DNA from 3 places in the Pseudactinotalea sp. Z1732 genome. Region 1 is predicted to be linked to each of the others. Evidence: riboswitches for the same ligand, from Rfam matches in the RefSeq annotation. Region 1 holds a riboswitch; each other region holds the start of a gene.
What was found. Region 1 has a riboswitch for thiamine pyrophosphate ahead of ACPL7H_RS11925 (YkoF family thiamine/hydroxymethylpyrimidine-binding protein). Riboswitches for the same ligand answer to the same signal wherever they lie in the genome.
Positions count from the first base shown of each region.

Region 1 (6,987 bases):
CTGTTCGGCGACGTCGATAGTGACCAGGTTCCGGCACCGACGCTGTCCGGCAGTGCCGGTGGCGATGGGGTTCCGGCCCCGGCATCGCTCGACGGTAACGGAGGCGACGCGGCGTCATCGACCGAGCGGCCTGCCTTCGAGCCGTGGCTGCAACGCTGGCTCTCCTATCGCCCGGACGCGAGCGTGATGGCCCAGGTGAACCCCATCTACATCCCGCGCAACCACCTGGTCGAGGAGGCCCTCGCCGCTGCCGGCACCGCGGACCTGGGCCCCTTCGAGGAATTGCTGGACGTGATCACCCAGCCCTTCACCGAGCGCCCGGGACTGGAGCGCTACACCGAGCCCGCCCCGGCCGAGGCCGCCCCGTTCGTGACCTACTGCGGAACCTGACTTCCCAGGTCACGTACCCATCCGGGCGCGTTGTTAGGGTCGGGACATGTTTGAAGCCGCCGCAGGAGGCCTCGTGGTCGTCGTCTTCGCGCTGGCGTGGCTGGCGCTCATCGTCGCCGCGCTCATGTCCATCGCGCAGTCGCGCAACTACACCTCCGGAATCAAGGCGCTGTGGGTGCTGGCCGTGTTCGCCCTACCCTTCCTGGGCCCTTTGGCCTGGTTCCTCATCGGCCGCCACTCCTACGGCTAACAACCCACCAGCCCCCCACCCGGCCCCAGCCCCAGCCCCCGGCCCCCAGCCCCCGGCCCGCGACTTCCGGCCCCAGCCCCCGGGCTCCCGACTCCCGGCCCCGGCCCCCGGGCTCCCGACTCCCGGCCCCGGCCCCCGGGCTCCCGACTCCCGGCCCCGGCCCCCGGGCTCCCGACTCCCGGCCCCGGCCCCCGGGCCCCCGACTCCCGGCCCCAGCCCCCGGGCCCCCGACTCCCGGCCCCGGCCCCCGGGCCCCCGACTCCCGGCCCCGGCCCCCGGGCCCCCGACTCCCGGCCCCGGCCCCCGGGCCCCCGACTCCCGGCCCCCGGCCGGGGGATGACGGGGTGGGCGGGGGCGATGGGCATGGTTGAGGCAGGGGGTGGGCGGGTATGCACAGGGGGAAAACTGTGTCCACAGGTGCTGACCTGCAGCCGCTATGGGCGCAGGGGATTGGTGCTTACTGGCGTCATGCGCACGGTGCCGATCCCGGAGGGCCTGCTGCGGTACACCCGCTGGCAGTGCGGCCTCATTTCGACCGCGCAATGTCGGGCTCTGGGCATCAGTGCCGACCGGTGCGCCACCCTGGTGGCTCGCAGGATGTGGCAGCGGGTCGTACGCGGCGTCTACGACACCGAGCCGGACCGTCCAACGAACTTCGACGTGGCCCGGCGCAAGGCCGCCTGGACCGGCCTGCTGGCGATGGGTAAGAACGCCATCGCCGTGGGTTGCTGCGCCCTGGCCCTGCACGGGGTCGCCGGACTGCCCCAGCAGTTGACGCCGGAGGTAGCAATCACGGGTGGGCGCTGGCTGCGGGGACCGGTCGGCGTCGTCGTGCGCCGATATCGCGACGTACCGGTCCGGGTCCGGTACGCCGGCTGGCAGGTGAGCGACGTCCCCACCGCGCTCGTCCACGCTCTGCCGCTCCTGCGACGTGATCACGGGGTGGCCGTAATCGATTCGGCCCTCAACCAAGGGCTCATCAACACCAGCGACCTCACCGACGTCCGCCGGCGACTGCAGGGGCGGCGCGGTGCCGCTCGGGTCGGCTCGTGGTGGCCGCTGGTGGATGGTCGCGCCGAGTCGCCATTAGAGACGTGGGCACGGCTCGACTGCCATGACCACGACCTGCCACCGGATCAACTCCAGGTGGTGTTGCGCGATGCCACCGGTACGTTCATCGGGCGCGGTGACATGGGGTGGCGGCGCCGTGACGGCGGTTGGATCATCGTCGAGATGGACGGACGCCAGGTCCACAGCGAACCCGAGGCGCTCTTCCGGGACCGGCAGCGCCAGAACCGGTTGCTGGCCGAGGCGGATGCCACCATCCTGCGATTCACCAGCCGCGACCTGCGTCCCTCGGGCACCATCGCCAACCAAGTCCGCCAAGCCCTCACCCCCACCTCACCCACCCCCACCCCCTAACCCCAGCCCACCAGACCCCGCCGAAGTCAGCATTGATCGGCTGAACCTGCAGGTAGAACCGACTAATGCTGATTTCGCCGGTAGGCGCCCGAGGCCGATCGGCACCCGAGTGGACAGCGCCGGTCCGCCACGGTTAGCGTCGAACCAACCCCCGGGGAGCGCGCAGAGCGCTGAGAGTGCGGAGAGTCCGCAGACCCGTCCACCTGATCCGGTTCGTACCGGCGTAGGGAGTTGGGCACCCGCCGATGAGCATCGGCGGCTCATGAGGTACCCCGGGGCCGGAGGACACCGATGAGCACCACCGGCCACGGCAGCACGGAGAAGGTCGCCACGACCGGCACCAGCGCGGCCACCCCACGCGAACTGGGCGTCGGGATGCGATTCAGCATCCACCCGCACACCGACGACTTCGTGCGCGTGATCCTGGACTCCCTCACCGAGGTGGAGGCGAGCGGCGTCGCCGAGGGGCTGGTGATCGAGACCGACGAGGTCAGCACATACGTCGGTGCCCGGGCGGTGCCGGCCGAACAGGACCTGGCCGGTTACCTCGTGGCTGCCATCGCCGCCGCCTCCCGGCACTCCGGTGGCGGGCACGTCGCCGCCCATGTGCTGTTCTCCCGCGGTTGCCCGGGCGAACGTACCTGCGACCTGACCTCCACGATCCTGCCCGAGGTGGCCCCGGTGCGCCTGGAACCCACCGGAATCGAGGCGGTGGCGCAGTGGTCGCTGTACCCGCTACTCGATGGTGGGGACGATGCCGGCGAACACATGTCCATCATCGAGGCGGCCATCACCCGAGCGCAGGAGCGCGGCGTTGCCGCCCCAGCGGCCCACTACGCCACCAAACTCACCGGTGACCTCGCGGAGGTGGTGGCCACCGCCGTCGACGCGTGGGCCCAGGTGGGCACCACCGTCCCGCACGTGGCGACCCACCTGACCATCTCGGTTGGCTCACCCACGCGGGCCCGCGGGAGGTAACCGCGCCAGACCAGTTCACGAGGGCCCGTCCGCCTCGCGCACTGGCCGTGTGGGGTACGCGCTCAGGGAGCCCCGCCGCGCACCGTGGTGACCAAGTCGGTGAGGCTGGGCGTCGCCGGGGTGGAGGCGAACCCGAACCGCACCGGCGGGTCGATCGGAACCATCGCGCCCAGGTCCGTTCCATCCCACGAGGTACGAGCACCGGCGAGACGATGGAGGTCGCTCGCGCCGTAGTACTCCCTGCGCCCACCCCCGGCCGAACCGCGGGTACGCACCCCTGGCAGGGCCACCCGCGCGACCGGATCGGTCAGGAGGGTGAACCAGGGCGCACCGGCCACCGCAGCGGGCAGCGCGCGCAACAGCCAACCCACCGCTGCCCGCTTGCCGATCTGCACGGTTGCGGACAGCGGGCCGGCTTCGATCTGCCACCGCTCCCCCGCCATGGTGGGCACGGTCCGCGGCAGCGCCTCGGCCGGTACGGGCGGCTGGGAGGAGCCGGGATCTGCCATTCCCCACGCAACGGCGTCACGCGCACGCGCACCTGCCGGGGGCCTGGGTGCATACCGGTGCACGGTCACGTTCGCGGGCTCGACGGCATCGAACTGGTACGTGGCCGAGACGAACTCGGCGACCTCCGTCGATGGCGCCAGCAGCACTCGATGCCCGTGCGGATGCTGCACCATCACCCCCGCGAATGGCCCCAGCGGAGTGGTGTGCCAGTTGCCCACGACGAACCGGGTTCCACCCGCGGTCCCCCACCCGGCGATCCGACCGGAGAACCTCCAGGTGCGGGGCGAAGCGGAGCGGGTCATACCCCATGGTCCATCGGCGGGCGCCGGTGCACCAACCGCAGCGCGGTCACTCGGAGCAGCAGTTACCCGGTGCACCTACCCACCCGGAGCACCGGCCCACCCAGAACACCGGCCCACCCGGACCACGCGCCAAGCCCAAGCCGCCGGCGGACGCGCCACCCGCGCCGCCCCGCGCCCGCCCGCGCCGCCCAGCGCCCGGACCGCCGCCCGGACTAACCCCCGAGCAGCGTTCCGATCGGACCGCGCACGAAGTAGAAGACGAACATCAGCGAGGTCACCCACATCAGCGGGTGCACCTTGCGGATCCGGCCGGCACCCACCTGGATGATCACGTAGGCGATGAACCCGGCGCCCATCCCCGCGGCGATGGAGAAGGTCAGCGGCATCATCAGGATGGTCAGGAACGCCGGGATCGCCACCTCGGTGCGCTTCCAGTCGATCCCGGTCACCTGGGCCATCATCAGGAAGCCCACCAGCACCAACACCGGCGTAGCCGCTTCGAAAGGCACCAGCGCCACGATCGGGGAGAACAGCGTGGCCAGCAGGAACGCGATGCCGACCACCACGCTGCTCAGCCCGGTCCGGGCACCCTCACCGACACCGGCTGCGGATTCGATGTAAGCGGTCGCCGTCGAGGCCGATCCCGCGCCGCCGGCGATGGCACCGAAGGAGTCCACCACCAGGATCTCTCGGGTCCGCGGCGGGTTGCCCTGCTCATCCAGCAACTTGGCCTCGGCGCCCACGGCCACCATCGTGCCCATGGTGTCGAAGAAGTCGGCCAGCATCAGGGTGAACACCAGCAGCAGGACGACGACGATGCCGACCTTCTCGATCGACCCGAGCAGGGAGAAGTGGCCCAGCAGGGCGAAGTCGGGCAGCGAGATGATCTCACCGCTGATCTCGGGCGGGTTGAGCTGCCAACCCCAGGGGTTGTCCTCCGAGGCCCGCCCCACGTTCAGGAACGCCTCGGCGAGCATCGCCAGGCCGGTGCCGACCACGATCGCGATCAGCAGCGCCCCGCGAACCTTGCGCACCCACAGGATGCCGGCGGTGAACAGCCCGATCACGAAGATCAGCGAGGGCCACCCACCCAGCGACCCGTTCAGCCCCAGTTCCACCGGCGTGGCCATGGAGGCCGGGATCCGGATGATGCCGGCGTTGACGAGGCCGACGAAGGCGATGAACAATCCGATGCCCACACTGATGGCCATCTTCAACTCGAACGGAACCGCGCGGAACACCGCCTGCCGGAACCCGGTCAGGACCAGGACGAGCATGATGATGCCCTCCAGCACCACGATGCCCATCGCGTCGGCCCAGGTCAGCCCGGCGTCGGGCAGCGCGGCGATCGAGTAGGCCACTACGGCGTTCAGGCCCATGCCTGCGGCGATGGCCAGTGGGAATCGCGCCACCAGACCCATCGCGATGCACAGCACCCCGGCGACCAGGGCGGTGGTCGCCGCCACCCGGGGGACGGCCAGCTCCTCGATCCCGCCGATGAAGTTGCCCGTACCGTCGGGCACGGTGCCCAGGATGAGCGGGTTGATGACGATGATGTAACTCATCGCGAAGAACGTGACCAGGCCGCCGCGGATCTCACGCCCGATGGTGGAGCCACGCGCGGAGATCTCGAAGTAGCGGTCCAGGAAGCCGGCGAATCCGGAGGTGCGCTCATCCTCGCGCGTGGATTGTCCCATGGGGCACTATCTTGGCCAGCCCAACTCGGTTCCGTCCAATCCCGCCCATCAGGTGGGAATTGCCCGACGACGGCACCTCGCCCGACCGCAGCGGGTCACCACCGCAGCACCGCCACCGCCGCACGGTTCACCGTCGGCGCGTCCCTACCACCGCCGCGCACGCCTCACCGTCGGCACACCTCACCACCGCCGCGCACACCTCACTAACGCCGCGCCACTCACCGCCGTCGGCGCGCCCTTCACCACCGCCGCCGCACGGCCCGCCAGCGCCGCCGCACCCGCCGCACCACCGCAGTAGCCCGAGGCTCTACCATCAACAGGTGCGCAGCCTCGACCCCGAACGAACACCACAGGAGTTGCAGCCGGCCAGGGTGCCCTCCGTGCTGATGTTCAGCGTGGGCATCCTGATCTGGTTGGCCGTCCTGCTGGTGCTCGGCGCCCGCCACCTGCTCGGCTACGGCGCCGACGGCCGACTCGTCTCGCTCGCCGTGGCCGGCGTCGTGCTGGGCGCGGCCGGCCTGATCTGGGCCTGGCTACGCCCACGTCCCGAATTCGCCGCACCCACCGGCGCACCCACCACCGAACCCGCCCCCGACCCCCAGGACCCTTCGTGAAACTGCTCCTGCCCGACTCCATCAACCTTGACCTCAACCTGCCCGACCAGGTGCAGCCCGTCACCTACGCGGTGACCGAGCCGATCCCGCAGGAGCACCGCGATGCCGAAGCGATCGTGCTGTGGGCCACACCCGGGCACCGCATGGGCGAACTCCCGGCGGAACTGCCGAACCTGAAGTGGGTGCAGGGCCTGATGGCCGGCATGGACGCCGCGGTGAACGCCGGGTTCAGCGAGGACATCACGATGACCTCCGGGCTGGGTCTGCACGCCGGTCCAGTGGCCGAGCACACCCTCGCGATGGTACTGGCCGCGGCCCGCCGACTGGACCTGTGCGTGCTCTACCAGGCCGACAACGAATGGGACGAGACCCGCCTGGGCGGCAACCAGGCGCTGCGCACCGGCAACTTCTCCACCCTGTCCGGGGCCCGGGTGCTGATCTGGGGCTTCGGCTCCATCGGGCAGAAGCTGGCCCCCTGGATGGCCGCGATGGGCGCCACCGTGACCGGGGTGGCCTCCACCGCCGGGGAGCGAGCCGGGTTCCCGGTGATCACCGCGGCGGACCTGCCGGACGAACTCCCCCGCACCGATGTGCTGATCAACATCCTGCCCGCCAACCCCCGCACCGAGGCCATCGTGGACGCCGCGGTGTTCGAGGCGCTGCCGCAGCACGCCTGGTTCGTCAACGTGGGCCGCGGGGCCACCGTGGATGATGCGGCGCTGCTGGAGGCGTTGCACCAGGGCAGCATCGGCGGAGCCGCACTCGATGTGTTCCGCACCGAACCGCTGCCAGCCGACGACCCGTACTGGTCCGCTCCGAACGTG
Region 1 covers NZ_JBMPQC010000005.1:256,649-263,635, forward strand. Annotated here, with positions in the region: gene ACPL7H_RS11910 (protein adenylyltransferase SelO) at 1-390, shown strand, start outside; gene ACPL7H_RS11915 (PLDc N-terminal domain-containing protein) at 437-640, shown strand; gene ACPL7H_RS11920 (hypothetical protein) at 1,109-2,062, shown strand; TPP riboswitch at 2,205-2,311, shown strand; gene ACPL7H_RS11925 (YkoF family thiamine/hydroxymethylpyrimidine-binding protein) at 2,354-3,040, shown strand; gene ACPL7H_RS11930 (hypothetical protein) at 3,103-3,852, opposite strand; gene ACPL7H_RS11935 (NCS2 family permease) at 4,065-5,549, opposite strand; gene ACPL7H_RS11940 (hypothetical protein) at 5,870-6,163, shown strand; gene ACPL7H_RS11945 (NAD(P)-dependent oxidoreductase) at 6,160-6,987, shown strand, end outside.

Region 2 (6,987 bases), on a different contig from region 1:
TGCCGCCGCGGTTCCCGTGGCCGAAGGCACCATCCAGGCCGGACAGATCGGGCAGTCCGAGTTCGGTGCTCGTCTGGAACTCCCCGGAGAATGCCTCCACCGAGTGCTCGGCCACCATGGTCAGGACGTCCTCGGGTGACTTCTCGGGCAGGTCGGCCGAATCGGCCTGCGCCGCGAGCCCGACCCCGCCCGCGATCACGACGCCGACCACTGCGGCCGGTAGCCAGCGGTGCCATCTGCGGGTCATCGTGACCTCCTTGAGAGTGCTGGTTCGACCATACGCCCCGCCGTGGCCGCCGACCAGTACTCACCATTCCCGGTGCGATAAGGCGCCCGCGGCGGGTACGGACCTCGGCTGAGCGTTGCTCAGAGTTTGGAGAACATCGCCTCGAAGGAGGGGACGTCGTCGTACAGGTCGCCCGGGCGGGTCTCGTCCCGGGCCGCCACGAGTTCGGCGAGTTCGCGACCGGCCCGGCTGATCCGGGCCGGGAGCGGATTGACGTCGTCGGCCTGACCGGACCAGTCGTCGGTGGCGACGAACACCGCGGTGGTGACCACGTCGGTCCGCAGGTAGGTGAACATCGGCCGGATCGCGTACTCCAGCGCCAGGGAGTGCCGCGCGGTACCGCCGGTGGCCCCCAGCAGTACCGGCATCCCGGTCAGGGCCTCCTTCTCGATGATGTCCACGAAGGACTTGAACAACCCCGACGCTCCGGTGGTGTAGATCGGGCTGACGGCGATGACGCCGTCGGCGGCGGCGAGGCGCTCCAGCACTCCCTTGAGGTCTCCGGAGGGGAACCCGGACAGCATCGCGTTGACGGTGTCGTGGGCGTGGTCGCGCAGTTCCACGACCTCCACCTGCGCCTGGACGCCGCGGGCCTTGAGTTCACTCACGGCGGCCTCGACCAGCCGGTCGGTGAGCAGCCGGGTCGAGGAGGGCTTGTTCAGGCCACCGGAGATGGCGACGATCGTGCGGGTAGTCATCAGGGGTGAGTCCTTTCTTCAGAGTCCGAACGCGGCGCCACGCTGGGCGGCGCCGGCGGCGGCGGTAGCGACGTCGTCCTCGGCTCGGCGGCCGGTCCAGCGGTCCTCGCCGGCCACGTGCTGGCCCTGGGACGTGCCGGCCTCGGCGACCTGGGCCACCCGGTCGGCGTGGCTGGGCGGGTTCGAGGGGACATGCGCGGGACGGGCTGCCTCGTTGATCTCGCGCAGCGCCGGCACGATCTCCTCGGCCAGGATGTCGATCTGCTCCAGCACCGTCTTCAACGGCAACCCGGCGTGATCGATGAGGAACAACTGCCGCTGATAGTCGCCCACGTGCTCGCGCATCGTGGCGTAGCGGTCGATGATCTGCTGCGGTGAACCCACGGTCAGGGGGGTCTCGCGGGTGAAGTCCTCCATCGAGGGTCCGTGACCGTAGACCGGGGCGTTGTCGAAGTAGGGCCGGAACTCGTTCCACGCGTCCTGGGAATTCTTCCGGGCGAAGAACTGTCCGCCCAGGCCCACGATCGCCTGGTCCGCCTTGCCGTGGCCGTAGTGCTCGAAGCGCTTCCGGTAGAAACTGACCATCTTCTTGGTGTGGTCGATCGGCCAGAAGATGTTGTTGTGCAGGAACCCGTCGCCGTAGAAGGCGGCCTGCTCGGCGATCTCGGGGGTACGGATGGAGCCGTGCCACACGAACGGCGGCACCCCGTCCAGCGGGCGGGGGGTGGCGGTGAAGCCCTGCAGCGGAGTGCGGAACTTCCCGTCCCAGTCCACCACGTCCTCGGTCCACAGGCGGCGCAGCAGGGCGTAGTTCTCGATCGCGAGGTTCACGCCCTGGCGGATGTCCTGGCCGAACCAGGGGTAGACCGGGCCGGTGTTACCGCGGCCCAACATCAGGTCCATCCGGCCGTCTGCGAGCACCTGCAGCATGGCGTAGTCCTCGGCGATCTTCACCGGGTCGTTGGTGGTGATCAGGGTGGTCGCGGTGGACAGCGTGATGTGCTTGGTGGTCCCGGCCAGGTAGCCCAGCATCGTGGTGGGCGAGGAGGCCACGAACGGCGGGTTGTGGTGTTCACCGGTGGCGAAGACGTCCAACCCCGCCTGATCGGCGTGCTGGGCGATGGTCATCATCGCCCGTACCCGCTCGGTGTCGTTCGGCGTGTGACCGGTGCTGGGGTCAGTGGTGACGTCACTGACGCTGAAGATTCCGAACTGCATGGTGCAGGCCTCTCAAGAAACTCGATGCATTTGCATATACACCCCTACAAACATCACCGCCACCGGATCTATTCCGGCACACTGCCGCCCTCGAGAACGAGCGTTGTGGTCGACGGCGACGTTCCTACCACTCGCCCTCGACCGCCAGGGTCGCCCTCGGCGGTGGTGGTTGCGGTGAGGGCGGCGTGGGTGGCGGCGGGGGGGCGGCCGGTGTGGGGTGACCCGACCTTCTGCGGGGTGGGGTTGTTAGACTCGGAGATCACGACACGGGGTGCCGCCCACCGCGCGGCTGAGATGACACCCGTCGAACCTGCACTAGTTCGTACTAGCGAAGGGAATGTCCATGACTGATGTCTCCGGTCACACCGAATCGGTAGGCCTTCCGGAGGCGGTCGACGTGACAGAGCAGGCCGCGCACCTGCTGCGAGCCCTGCGGGAGCACAGCCCGTTGGTGCACAACATCACCAACCACGTGGCTACGAACTTCTCCGCCAACGCGTTACTGGCGATCGGGGCGGCACCGGCCATGGTGGACACGGCCGAGGAGGCGGGGGTGTTCGCCCCGATGGCTTCCGGACTGCTGATCAACCTGGGCACGTTGTCCCATCAGCAGCGCGACGCCGGCCGGGCGGCGGTGAGCGCCGCGAGCGAAGCCGGCACCCCGTGGGTGCTTGACCCGGTGGCGATCGGAGCCCTGCCGTTGCGCACCGGTTTCGCCGCCGAACTGCTCGCCGCCGGGCCCACGGCAGTGCGCGGCAACGCCTCGGAGATCATCGCACTGGCAGGCGCCGGGGCCGGTGGGCGCGGGGTGGATTCCGCAGACGACACCGACACAGCCGCCCCGGTCGCCGCAGCCCTGGCCCGCGAGACCTCGATGGTGGTGGCGGTCTCCGGTGCGCGTGACCTCATCACCGACGGGTCAGCGGCCATCAGGGTCGATAACGGCCACCCGCTGCTCACCCGGATCACCGGCGCCGGCTGCGCACTCGGCTCGATCATCGCCGCGATGCTCGGTGCCCGTGGGACCACCAGCGCGCTGACCGCGGTAGCCGCCGCGCACGTGGTCTACGGCATCGCCGCCGAACAGGCTGCCACCGACGCTCACGGCCCGGGCACGTTCCTGCCCGCGTTCCTGGACGCACTGGCCGGCATCACCCCGGAGCAGGTGATCGAGCAGGCTCGGGTCGAGGTGCTGGCGGCACCGGCGCCGGACCCGCAGGAGGCCTGAATGCAGCCGGGCATCTACCTGGTCACCGACCGCGAGTTGTGCGCACCGCGCGGCGTGCCCGCCACGGTGGCAGCCGCGGTGGCCGGGGGGGTGCACACCGTGCAACTGCGGGACAAGGAGGCCGACCTGGACGATCACCTGCGTCAGTTGACGCACCTCGCCGAGGTGATCGATGGCCGGGCGCGCCTGCTCGTCAACGACCGGCTCGACGCCGTCGTCGCCGCACGCAGCCGCGGCCTGCCGGTGCACGGGGTGCACCTGGGGCAACTCGATGACGCAGCGGTCGCGGCCCGTGCGGAACTGGGACCGGAGGCGATCGTCGGTCTCACTGCCAATACAGTCGCGCACCTAGAAGCCGTCGCCGCCCTACCCGGGGGCACCGTCGACTACCTGGGAGTGGGGGTGATCCGGCCGACGACGACGAAGACCGACCACCCGGACGCGCTCGGTATCGAGGGGTTCGGCCGGTTCGCCGCCCGGACGCCGCTGCCGTGCGTGGCGATCGGCGGCGTGCGGCCCGAGGACGCCGGGCCGCTGCGGCGGGCCGGGGCCGGCGGGGTGGCAGTGGTCTCGGCGTTGTGTGCGGCGCCGGATCCCGAGACGGTGGCCCGGGGGCTGCGTACCGACTGGGACGCCGCAGGATCCGGCCCGGGCAAGGCCGGCGCATGAGCATTCCGCGCGTCTTGTCCATCGCCGGATCCGACCCCTCCGGGGGCGCGGGGATCCAGGCGGACATCAAGTCGATCGCGGCCAACGGCGGATACGGCATGGCGGCGGTCACTGCGCTGACCGCACAGAACACCCGCGGGGTCCGGGGTGTGCACGTCCCCCCACCGCAGTTCCTGGTCGACCAACTCGAGGCGATCAGCGAGGACATCCGGGTCGATGCGGTCAAGATCGGGATGCTGGCAAACACGGCCACCATCGAGGTGGTCACCGGGTGGCTGGAGCGCAGCACGGCAGCCTACGTGGTGCTCGATCCGGTGATGGTGGCCACCAGCGGAGACCGACTGCTGGACGCCGATACCTCCGGGGCGCTGTCCGGCCTCATCGCACGGGCCGGGTTGATCACCCCGAACATCCCCGAACTGGCTGTGCTCGCCGAAACCGAGACCGCTGGGGACTGGGAGGAGGCAACGGCGCAGGCGCGCCAGGTGGCCAGGAAGTACGGGGTGAGCGTGCTGGCCAAGGGCGGGCACCTGCCCGGGGAACGGGCCACCGATCTGCTGGTCTGGCCCGGTGGCAGCGTCACCCAGGTGTCCTCGGCGTGGATCGACACTCCCAACACCCACGGCACCGGTTGCTCGCTCTCCTCGGCGATCGCTACCCGGGTGGTCGAGCGTGAGGGCGACTGGGAGTCCGCCGTGCGCGTGGCCAAGGCCTGGCTCACCACCGCCCTGGCCGCTGCCGATGACCTCCAGGTCGGCTCCGGCCACGGCCCACTGCACCACTTCGCGGGCTCACCCGGGGCCGGTCGCCGCGCCCGGCGCGGGTGAGCCTCAGGCGGGCCGGAACCCGGTGGTCTCCGGGGGCACCTGGTGCCGGATCATCACGTGCCGCGTCACCGAGTAGTCCAGCACCGGTTCGATGCTCATGTCCTTGCCGAAGCCTGACCCCTTCACTCCCCCGTGCGGGGCCTCCGAAGCGATCGGCAGGTGGTCGTTGATCCAGGTCACCCCCACCTCCAACCGGTGGCTGACCCGGATCGCCCGGGCCACATCGGAGGTCCACACCGAGGAGGCCAGCCCGTAGGCGCTGTCATTGGCCAGAGCCACCGCCTGCTCCTCATCGTCGAAGGGCAGCGCCACCAGCACCGGTCCGAACACCTCGCCCTGGACGAGTTCGGAGTCCTGCGCGGCGCCGACCACCAGGGTGGGCGGGTAGAAGAACCCCGGCCCTTCCAGCGGCTCCCCGCCGGTGAGCACCTCGCCCCCCTGGCTCACCGCGCGAGTGACGAAGCCGTGCACCCGCTCCCGGTGGGCGGCGGAGATCAGTGGTCCGATGTGGGTCGCTGGGTCGTGGGGGTCCCCGGCCACCACGGTTTCCATGACGGCCCGCAGGGCATCGACCCCCTGATCGAAGATCTCCCGCTGCAGGTAGACCCGGGTCGCGGCGGTGCAGTCCTGACCGGTGGAGTAGGTGGCGCCCATCGCCACCGCGTGGGCCATCTGGGCGATGTCGGCGTCGGAGAAGACCACCGCCGGGGCCTTGCCGCCCAGTTCCAGGTGCACCCGTTTGACGCCCTCGACCGCCCCGCGCATCACCGCCTTGCCGGTCTGGGTGGACCCGGTCACGCTGACCATGTCCACCCCGGCGTGCCCGGCCAGCGCCGCGCCCACATCACCGTCTCCGGCGACCACCCCGAGCGCCCCCTCGGGCAGCCCGCACTCGGCGGCCAGTTCGGCGATCCGAACGGTGCTGCTCGGCGTCAACGGGGCCGGTTTGATCACCACCGAGTTGCCCGCGGCCAGTGCGGGTCCGATCTTCCACACCGCCATCACCAGCGGGAAGTTCCACGGGGCGATACTGGCCACCACCCCCACCGGGCGGCGCACCATCATCGAGGTGTACCCGTCGGAGAACACCCCGGCCCCGGTGCCGTCGGTGGAACGGGCCGCCCCGGCGAAGAAGCGTAGGTTGTCCGCGGCGAACGGGATCTCCCCCTCGGCCACCACGGTCCACGGCTTACCGGTCTCGGCCACCTCCAACGCCGCCAGTTCATCGGTGTGCGCCTCCAGCGCATCGGCGAGCCGCAACAGCACCCGCGCGCGTTCGGAGGGGGTTCGCCCGGCCCAGTCCGGCGCCGCCGCACCCGCGCTCGCCACGGCGGCATCGACGTCGTCGATCGTGGACAGGCGCACCGTGCGGGTGACCTCCCCCGTGGCGGGGTTGATCAGGTCCAGGAGTGTGCCCGCGGCGGCCGAGGGCCGTTCGGTGGAGACGGAGTCAGTCATGGGCCGAGCCTCTCACGAGCCCGGTGGCTCGGGGGTTCGCGCACGCCATGAGCCGGCTCGCTCCGCCACACCCTCCCGCCCGATCTCGACCAGCAGGTCCGCCGCCCTGTGCAAGCCGCGCCGGGCCCGGATCCGCTCCCCGATGCGCTCGGCCTCGGCCCGCATCGCGGTGTCGGCCAGCAGGTCCGCCACCGTTTGGCGCAGTTCGGCGGCGCTCACCCGGTAGGTGTCCACGCGCCGTCCCAGGCCCTTCTCGTGCACGCGTTGGGCGTTGTCGTACTGGTCCCAGAACAGCGGCATCAGCACCATCGGCTTCCCGAAGTGCAGCGACTCGGTGACGGTGTTGTTGCCGCCGTGGGTGACCACCAGGTCCACCTTCGGGATGATCGTGGTCTGCGGGAGGAACTCCGCGCCCCACATGTTGTCGGCGAGTTCGATCTCGGCGTGCAGCGGGCCCTTGGAGACGATGATGTGATAGTCGGTCTCGGCCAGGGCGGCGATCACGCTGCGCATCAGCCCCACGTCGGCGCCCCCGAGGGAGCCGAGGCTGAAGTAGATCAGCGGTTTGGATCCGTCCAGGAAGTGCGCCGGGATGTCCGCCTC
Region 2 covers NZ_JBMPQC010000003.1:364,784-371,770, forward strand. Annotated here, with positions in the region: gene ACPL7H_RS08940 (LolA family protein) at 1-247, opposite strand, end outside; gene ACPL7H_RS08945 (FMN reductase) at 367-984, opposite strand; gene ACPL7H_RS08950 (LLM class flavin-dependent oxidoreductase) at 1,003-2,202, opposite strand; TPP riboswitch at 2,460-2,557, shown strand; gene thiM (hydroxyethylthiazole kinase) at 2,546-3,430, shown strand; gene thiE (thiamine phosphate synthase) at 3,431-4,099, shown strand; gene thiD (bifunctional hydroxymethylpyrimidine kinase/phosphomethylpyrimidine kinase) at 4,096-4,926, shown strand; gene ACPL7H_RS08970 (aminobutyraldehyde dehydrogenase) at 4,930-6,384, opposite strand; gene ACPL7H_RS08975 (nucleotide disphospho-sugar-binding domain-containing protein) at 6,397-6,987, opposite strand, start outside.
Region 2: linked by a shared signal. The riboswitch ahead of thiM (hydroxyethylthiazole kinase) and the one ahead of ACPL7H_RS11925 (YkoF family thiamine/hydroxymethylpyrimidine-binding protein) in region 1 are both predicted to bind thiamine pyrophosphate.

Region 3 (6,987 bases), on a different contig from region 1:
GACTGACGGGGCTCATCATCGTGTTCGGGTCGCTGCTCGCCCTGGGCCGCCCGATGGTGGAGCGGTTCCAGGAGGCGATCAGCCCGCCGGTCGATGCCGACCGTACCTACCGCGACTCGATGCGCTTGCTGGACCGGTTCTCGGCCTCGCTGACCTCCTACACCCAGAGCGGTGCACTGCCGGTCTACCTGGGCGTGATCCTGCTGGTCGGGATGGCGTTGGTGACCACGGCGATGTTCACCGGCGGGGTCACCCCGGGGGAGGTCAGGTTGTGGGACTCCCCGGTCTCCGGCGCGATCGCTGCGGTGATCGTGATCTCGGCGCTGCTGGTCACCCGCGCCCGGCGCCGGATCAAGGCCGTGGTGCTGATGGGGGTGGCCGGTTACGGTGTGGTGCTGCTCTTCGCCCTGCACGGCTCCCCGGACCTGGCGCTGACCCAGGCGCTGGTGGAGACCGTCACGATCGTGGTGTTCCTGCTCGTGCTGCGCCGTCTGCCGGCCTACTTCTCCAACCGGCCCCTCGTGGCCAGCCGATGGTGGCGAGCCGTTATCGCCATCGGTGCCGGTGTGCTGATGTCCATGCTCGCGCTGACCATCCCCGGCACCCGGATCCACGAGCAGATCTCCCAGGACCTCCTCACCGAGGGTTACCAGTTCGGTTGGGGCAGCAACATCGTCAACGTGACCCTGGTGGACATGCGCGCTTGGGACACCATGGGTGAGGTCGCGGTGCTGCTGGTCGCCGCCACCGGGGTGGCCTCCCTGGTGTTCCTGCGGCACCGGCAGCGCAGTGTGGAGCGCGTCAGCGACTACGACCCCGAGCGTCCCCGCACCTGGAGCAGGGGCCTGACCCCGGACCCGGCGATGCAACGACTGGGAGAACCCGGCACACCGATCGCCGGCCGGCGGGGTCAGCCGTGGCTGCCCGGTGGTGTCACCCTGGCACCGTATCGACGCTCGGTGATGTTCGAAGTGATCACTCGGATGCTGTTCCACACCATGTTGGTGCTGTCGGTGTGGCTGCTGTTCGCGGGACACAACGCCCCGGGCGGCGGGTTCATCGCCGGGATGATCGCCGGGGTGGCGCTGATCGTGCGGTACCTGGCCGGGGGCCGCTACGAACTGGGTGAGGCGCTGCCGCTGCAGCCGGGTGGGCTGCTCGGCGGCGGGCTATTGGTGGCCACCGGCACCGGCATCGCCCCGCTGTTCTTCGGCGGTCAGGCGCTGCAGTCCTTCCGGCTGGACCTCGACCTCGGCATCCTCGGCGAGATCCACCTGCTCACCACCCTGGCGTTCGATATCGGGGTCTACCTGATCGTCATCGGACTCGTCCTGGACATCCTGCGGACCCTGGGTGCCGAAGTGGACCGTCAGGGTGAGGCCGAAGGGCGGGCCGCCCCCGACGTCGCGCACGACTCCCCCCGGTCTGCGGTCGGTGACGCCGACGTGCTGGACGACCTGAGAGCCGGCGTAGGGGGTGCGGGCGGATGATCGAAGCGAGTCCGAGCCTGGCCCTGGTGATCGCGGTCGGCGTGCAGTTCGGTGCCGGGGTGTACCTGCTGCTCGAGCGGAGCCTGACCAGGGTGCTGGTCGGCATCTACCTCATCGGCAACGGAGTGAACCTGATGTTCTTGCTCGCCGGCGGTGCCGCCGCGAGCCCTCCGCTGCTCGGGTCCGGGCCACAGGAGGAGATGGCCGATCCGCTGCCGCAGGCGATGGTGCTGACCGCGATCGTGATCAACCTGGGGCTGACCGCGTTCGTGCTGGCCATGGCCTATCGCACGTGGCAGTTGCACGGCCACGACGAGGTGCAGGACGACCTGGAGGACCGCCGACTGGCTCAGCGCCTGGAACGCGGTGAACTGGACACCCGCGACGACGACCTCGGGGTGAGCCTGGCTGTCGAGGCCGCCGAGGCCCGTGACGAGACCGAGGAACCGGGGATCGAGGAACAGCCGTCCCCGTCCACCCCGAACGTGAGCGCCGACGACTCGTCAGCCGAGGGCCCGGGTGGAGCAGTCCCCGGCGCCCCCGACTCGAAGGGGGGCGCCACATGAACTGGCTATTACCGATGCCGGTGATCCTGCCCCTGTTCGCTGCCGGCTTCGCCCTGGCCATGGCACGCCGTCCCAAAGCACAGTTGGCGGCCTCGGTCACCACCTTGACCGTGGTCCTGGGGATCGCGATCGCGTTGGTGGCGATCACCCACGCCCAGGGACCCCAGGTGGTCAACCTCGGCAACTGGAGCGCCCCGGTGGGCATCGTGCTGGTGGCCGACCGGCTCTCCGCGCTGATGCTGGTGGTCTCCGCAGTAGTGCTGCTAGGGGTGTTGCTGTACTCCGTGGCCCAGGGTCTCGCCGACGGCGATGAGGGCGCCCCGGTGGCGATCTATCACCCCACCTACCTGGTGCTGGCCGCCGGTGTGTCCAACGCCTTCCTCACCGGGGACCTGTTCAACCTGTTCGTCGGGTTCGAGATGTTGCTCGCGGCGAGTTACGTGCTGCTCACCCTGGGTGGCACGGGCTCGCGGATGCGGGCCGGGTCGATCTACGTGATCGTGTCGCTGCTGTCCTCGATGCTGTTCCTCATCGCCATCGCGATGATCTACGCGGCCACCGGCACGTTGAACCTGGCGCAGTTGAACGTGCGCCTGGCGGAGATCGATCCGAATGTCTCCCTGGTGCTGCAGATCCTGTTGTTACTGGCCTTCGGCATCAAGGCGGCGGTCTTCCCGCTGTCGATGTGGCTACCCGACTCCTATCCCACAGCCCCGGCACCGGTCACCGCGGTCTTCGCCGGGCTGCTCACCAAGGTCGGCGTGTATGCCATCATCCGTACCCAGACGCTGCTGTTCACCGACGGGCGGATGGACACGATCCTGATCGTGGCCGCGATCGTCACCATGGTGGTGGCCATCCTCGGCGCCGTGGCCCAGGACGACATCAAGCGACTGCTGTCCTTCACCCTGGTCAGCCACATCGGCTACATGGTGTTCGGAATCGCCCTCGCGAATCAACTCGGCCTGTCCGCATCGATCTTCTACGTGACCCACCACATCACCGTGCAGACGGCATTGTTCCTCGTGGCAGGGCTGATCGAGCGCAGGGGTGGCAGCACCTCGTTGGAGCGCCTCGGCAGCCTGACCAAGGCCGCACCGGCGCTGGCGATCTTGTTCTTCATCCCAGCGATGAACCTCGGTGGAATCCCGCCCATGTCAGGGTTCCTGGGCAAAGTGGGTCTGGTGCAGGCCGGCATCCAGCACGATTCGTCCCTGGCGTATGTCGCGGTGGGCGCGAGCCTCGTGACGTCACTGCTCACCCTGTACGCGGTGGTGAAGGCGTGGAACAAGGCGTTCTGGCAGACGGCCCCCCAGCCTCTGCCAGAGACCGACGTACCTCGCAGCATGTTCGCCCCCGCAGCGGTCATCGCCTCGATCGGAGTGCTGCTCGCCGTCGTCGCCGGTCCGTTGTACGCCTACACCGACGCGGCCGCGCGGGACCTGCGTGCCCAGTCGCCCTACGTCTCGGCGGTGCTGCCCGACGGCGAACGTGGCGAGGGCATCTCCCACCAGGTGGAGCCCGAATGAGAACCCAGCCTGCCCACCCGTCCGCTCCGACCGGCCTGAGCGCTTGGCTGAACCGATGGCCGATGCTGCTGTGGATGACCGCGCTGTGGGTGCTGTTGTGGGGTGACCCGACCCTGGCCAACGTGCTGGCCGGGTTCGGCGTCGCGGTGCTGCTGGTGCTGTTGACACCGATGCCCGCGGTCGGATACGCCGGCCGGGTGAGTATTCCCGGGGCGGTGTGGCTGATCGCCCGCTTCATCGTCGATGTGCTGCTCGCCTCGGTGGAGGTGTCGAAGATGGCGCTGCACCCGCGCCGGGGCCCCGAGGGCGGCGTCATCCGCATCCGGCTGCGTTCGGAGTCCGACCTGATCCTCACCCTGACCGGGGTCTTCACCTCACTGGTTCCCGGTTCGATCATCGTGGAGGCGCATCGGCTCACCGGCACCCTCTACGTGCACGTGCTCGATCTGCCCACCAGCGGGGGTGTCGAGACCTTCCGCCGGCAGGTACTCCTCCAGGAGCGGCGCCTGTTGTACGCCCTGGCCAACCAGGAAGACCTGGCCCGTGCCGGATTGCCGCGCCGGCGCTGGTGGGGTGGGCCGGACCGGGCAGCGCTGGATCCCGGCCCTGCCGGGCGCGCTGCGGGGGCCTCCGATGGCAACGCTGGGGAGGTGGACCGATGAGTGCGCCGGTGTTGTGGATCTGCGGGATCCTGGTCGTCGGAGCGGTCCTGGTGGCGCTCTTCCGCGTGGAGCGCGGCCCGAGCATGCTGGACCGGATCGTGGGCCTTGATGTGGTGATCGCGGCCCTGATCGGCACCGTGGCCCTGTGGTCGGCCACGACCGGACGGGTGGACCTGGTGCCGTTGCTGACGGTGATGGCAATCGTCGGGTTCGTGGCGGCGGTGACCCTGGCGCGGTTCGCGGCCGCAGAGCCGGAGGATGAGGGCCGGATCCTCAGCGAAGAGGAACTCCAACGGCTCGAGGCAAGGCATGCGCTGGATGACGATGCCGAGGAGGACGAGCGATGAACTCGGAACTGCTGCGCGAGATCGTCGCCTCTGCCTTCTTCATCACCGGCAGCGCGCTCGTGATGGTCGCAGCGATCGGGATGGTCCGGTTCCCGGACCTGCTGTCACGGTTGCACGCAGCCACCAAACCTCAGGTGCTCGGCATCATCCTGATGATGAACGGGCTGGCCCTGACGCTGGGATCCTGGCAAGTGGGTTGGAAGGTGCTCCCGGTGATCATCTTCCAACTGGTGACCGCTCCGATCGCCGCGCACATGGTGGGCCGCGCAGGGTACCGCACCGACAAGGTGCGTTCAGACCTGCTCGGAGTCGATGAACTCACCGAGGACCTGGAGGCCGCGCGCGCCGAGATCGAGGACACCCAGGCCTGAACGTGCCGGTGCCGGCCTCGCGCTGGTCAACGAGCGACGTCGCCGCTGGACAGCCACTTGTGGGCGCCGCGGCTGGCGTAGGCGCGGACCAACGCCACCAGCGCGCTGGAGATCGCCGCGAAGAGCACGATCTCAGCGATGGGCATGCTTCCGTCCTTGTCGTCGGTTGGTGGCTCATGACCGGTGACGCTCTTCCAGGCGGTCCCGAGGACCTTGTTCGCGACGAGGCCGGCGACGATGGTGGCAACGGCGGTGACGACTCGCTCCATGGCAGATCTCCTTTACGACGACTGCACCCAGCGTAGCCGTCCACGATCCTCGCGCGCCCGTCGGCCGCACCGGCCGACGGGGTGTAGCCTCGTGGGTGCGACAGGGGAGCGTCGGCCGAGTCAGGTGCGGCGCTGAGAGTGCGGCCACCCGCAGACCCTCGAACCTGCTCCGGTTAGCACCGGCGAAGGGAGTCGAGCATCTCTCCCGTGGCGTCGCGCCGCGGACCCCTTCTCACATCACGCTGAGGAGGAAGAATGAATCACCACACCATGTCTCGCCGCCGGCCCGGGCGGGTCGGCCCGGACCCCGGGCGGATCGGACACCTTGCCGCGTTCACCGCCCTGGCACTGGCCGTGGCCGGCTGCACGGTGGGCGCCGGGAACGACAACCCCGACACCCCCACTGACGACGACGCGGACTCCACCGCAGTAGGGGAGGGCGAGACCACCGGCGGCGAAGGCACGGTCCAGGTGGTCACGCACGACTCGTTCCACGTCTCGGAGGATCTGATCAGCCAGTTCGAGTCCGACTCCGGCTACACGCTGTCCTTCAGCGCACCCGGTGACGGGGGAGCCCTGGTGAACCAGCTGATCCTGACCAAGGACGCGCCCCTGGGCGACGTCGCCTACGGCATCGACAACTCCTTCGCCTCCCGCGGCATCGCCGAGGACGTCTTCAGCCCCTACACCTCCGCTGCGCTGCCCCCGGCCGCCGAGGACTACCTGATCGACGGCGGAGACGAACTCACACCGATCGACGTGGGCGATGTGTGTCTGAACATCGACACCGCCTGGTACTCCGAGGCCGGAGTCGCCGAGCCGTCCGACCTGGCCGACCTGACCGGGCCCGACTACGCCGACCACGTGGTGGTGACCAACCCGGCCACGTCCTCACCCGGCCTGGCGTTCCTGTTGGCAACGGTCGCCGAGTTCGGGGACGGCTGGACGCAGTACTGGCAGGACCTGGCCGACAACGGCCTGCTCGTCGTCGACTCCTGGTCCACCGCCTACTCCGAGGAGTTCTCCGGCTCGGTCGGGCAGGGCCCGCGCCCGGTGGCGTTGTCCTACTCCACGTCGCCGGCCTTCGAGGTCGGACCGGACGGGGAGGACCCGACGACGACGGCGATGCTCACCTCATGCTTCCGTCAGGTGGAGTACGCCGGGGTGCTGGCCGGGGCGGACAACCCCGAGGGCGCCGAGGCGTTCATCGACTTCCTGCTCAGCGACGCCGTCCAGGCCGACATTCCCGGCCAGATGTACATGTACCCGGTCAACCACGACCTGGAACTCCCGCAGGAGTGGACCCGATGGGCCCCCCTCGCCGAGGAACCGTTGACGGTGGACCCGGCCGAGATCGATGAGAACCGTCAGGACTGGATCCAGGCTTGGACCGACATCGTGATCGGCTGAGGATGGGAGCCAGCACCGCCCGGCCCAGCCCGGGACGGCCCAGCCTGACCCGGCCCAGCCCGGCACGGCCCGGTCCTGTCCGGGTCTGCGTGGCCGGGCGTTGCGCTGCCGCCCGGGCGGGTCTGCGCACCACGTCAACCTGTCGGTCGCGGGCCGCCGGGCAGGACGGGTCCTGAGCATGGCACGGTGGCTGCGAGGTTGGGTCTGGGTGCTCGCGGCCGCCGTGCCGCTGGTGTTCCTGGCCATCTTCTTCGCCTGGCCGGTGACCACCTTGGTGTTGCGCGGTTTCGTGCCGGACGGGGCGTGGGACCTCAGCGGCTTCACCGAGGTGTTCGCCCGCCCG
Region 3 covers NZ_JBMPQC010000001.1:396,324-403,310, reverse strand. Annotated here, with positions in the region: gene ACPL7H_RS01920 (Na+/H+ antiporter subunit A) at 1-1,490, shown strand, start outside; gene ACPL7H_RS01915 (Na(+)/H(+) antiporter subunit C) at 1,487-2,056, shown strand; gene ACPL7H_RS01910 (Na+/H+ antiporter subunit D) at 2,053-3,585, shown strand; gene ACPL7H_RS01905 (Na+/H+ antiporter subunit E) at 3,582-4,247, shown strand; gene ACPL7H_RS01900 (monovalent cation/H+ antiporter complex subunit F) at 4,244-4,594, shown strand; gene mnhG (monovalent cation/H(+) antiporter subunit G) at 4,591-4,965, shown strand; gene ACPL7H_RS01890 (DUF4235 domain-containing protein) at 4,992-5,234, opposite strand; TPP riboswitch at 5,327-5,442, shown strand; gene ACPL7H_RS01885 (thiamine ABC transporter substrate-binding protein) at 5,490-6,644, shown strand; gene ACPL7H_RS01880 (ABC transporter permease) at 6,823-6,987, shown strand, end outside.
Region 3: linked by a shared signal. The riboswitch ahead of ACPL7H_RS01885 (thiamine ABC transporter substrate-binding protein) and the one ahead of ACPL7H_RS11925 (YkoF family thiamine/hydroxymethylpyrimidine-binding protein) in region 1 are both predicted to bind thiamine pyrophosphate.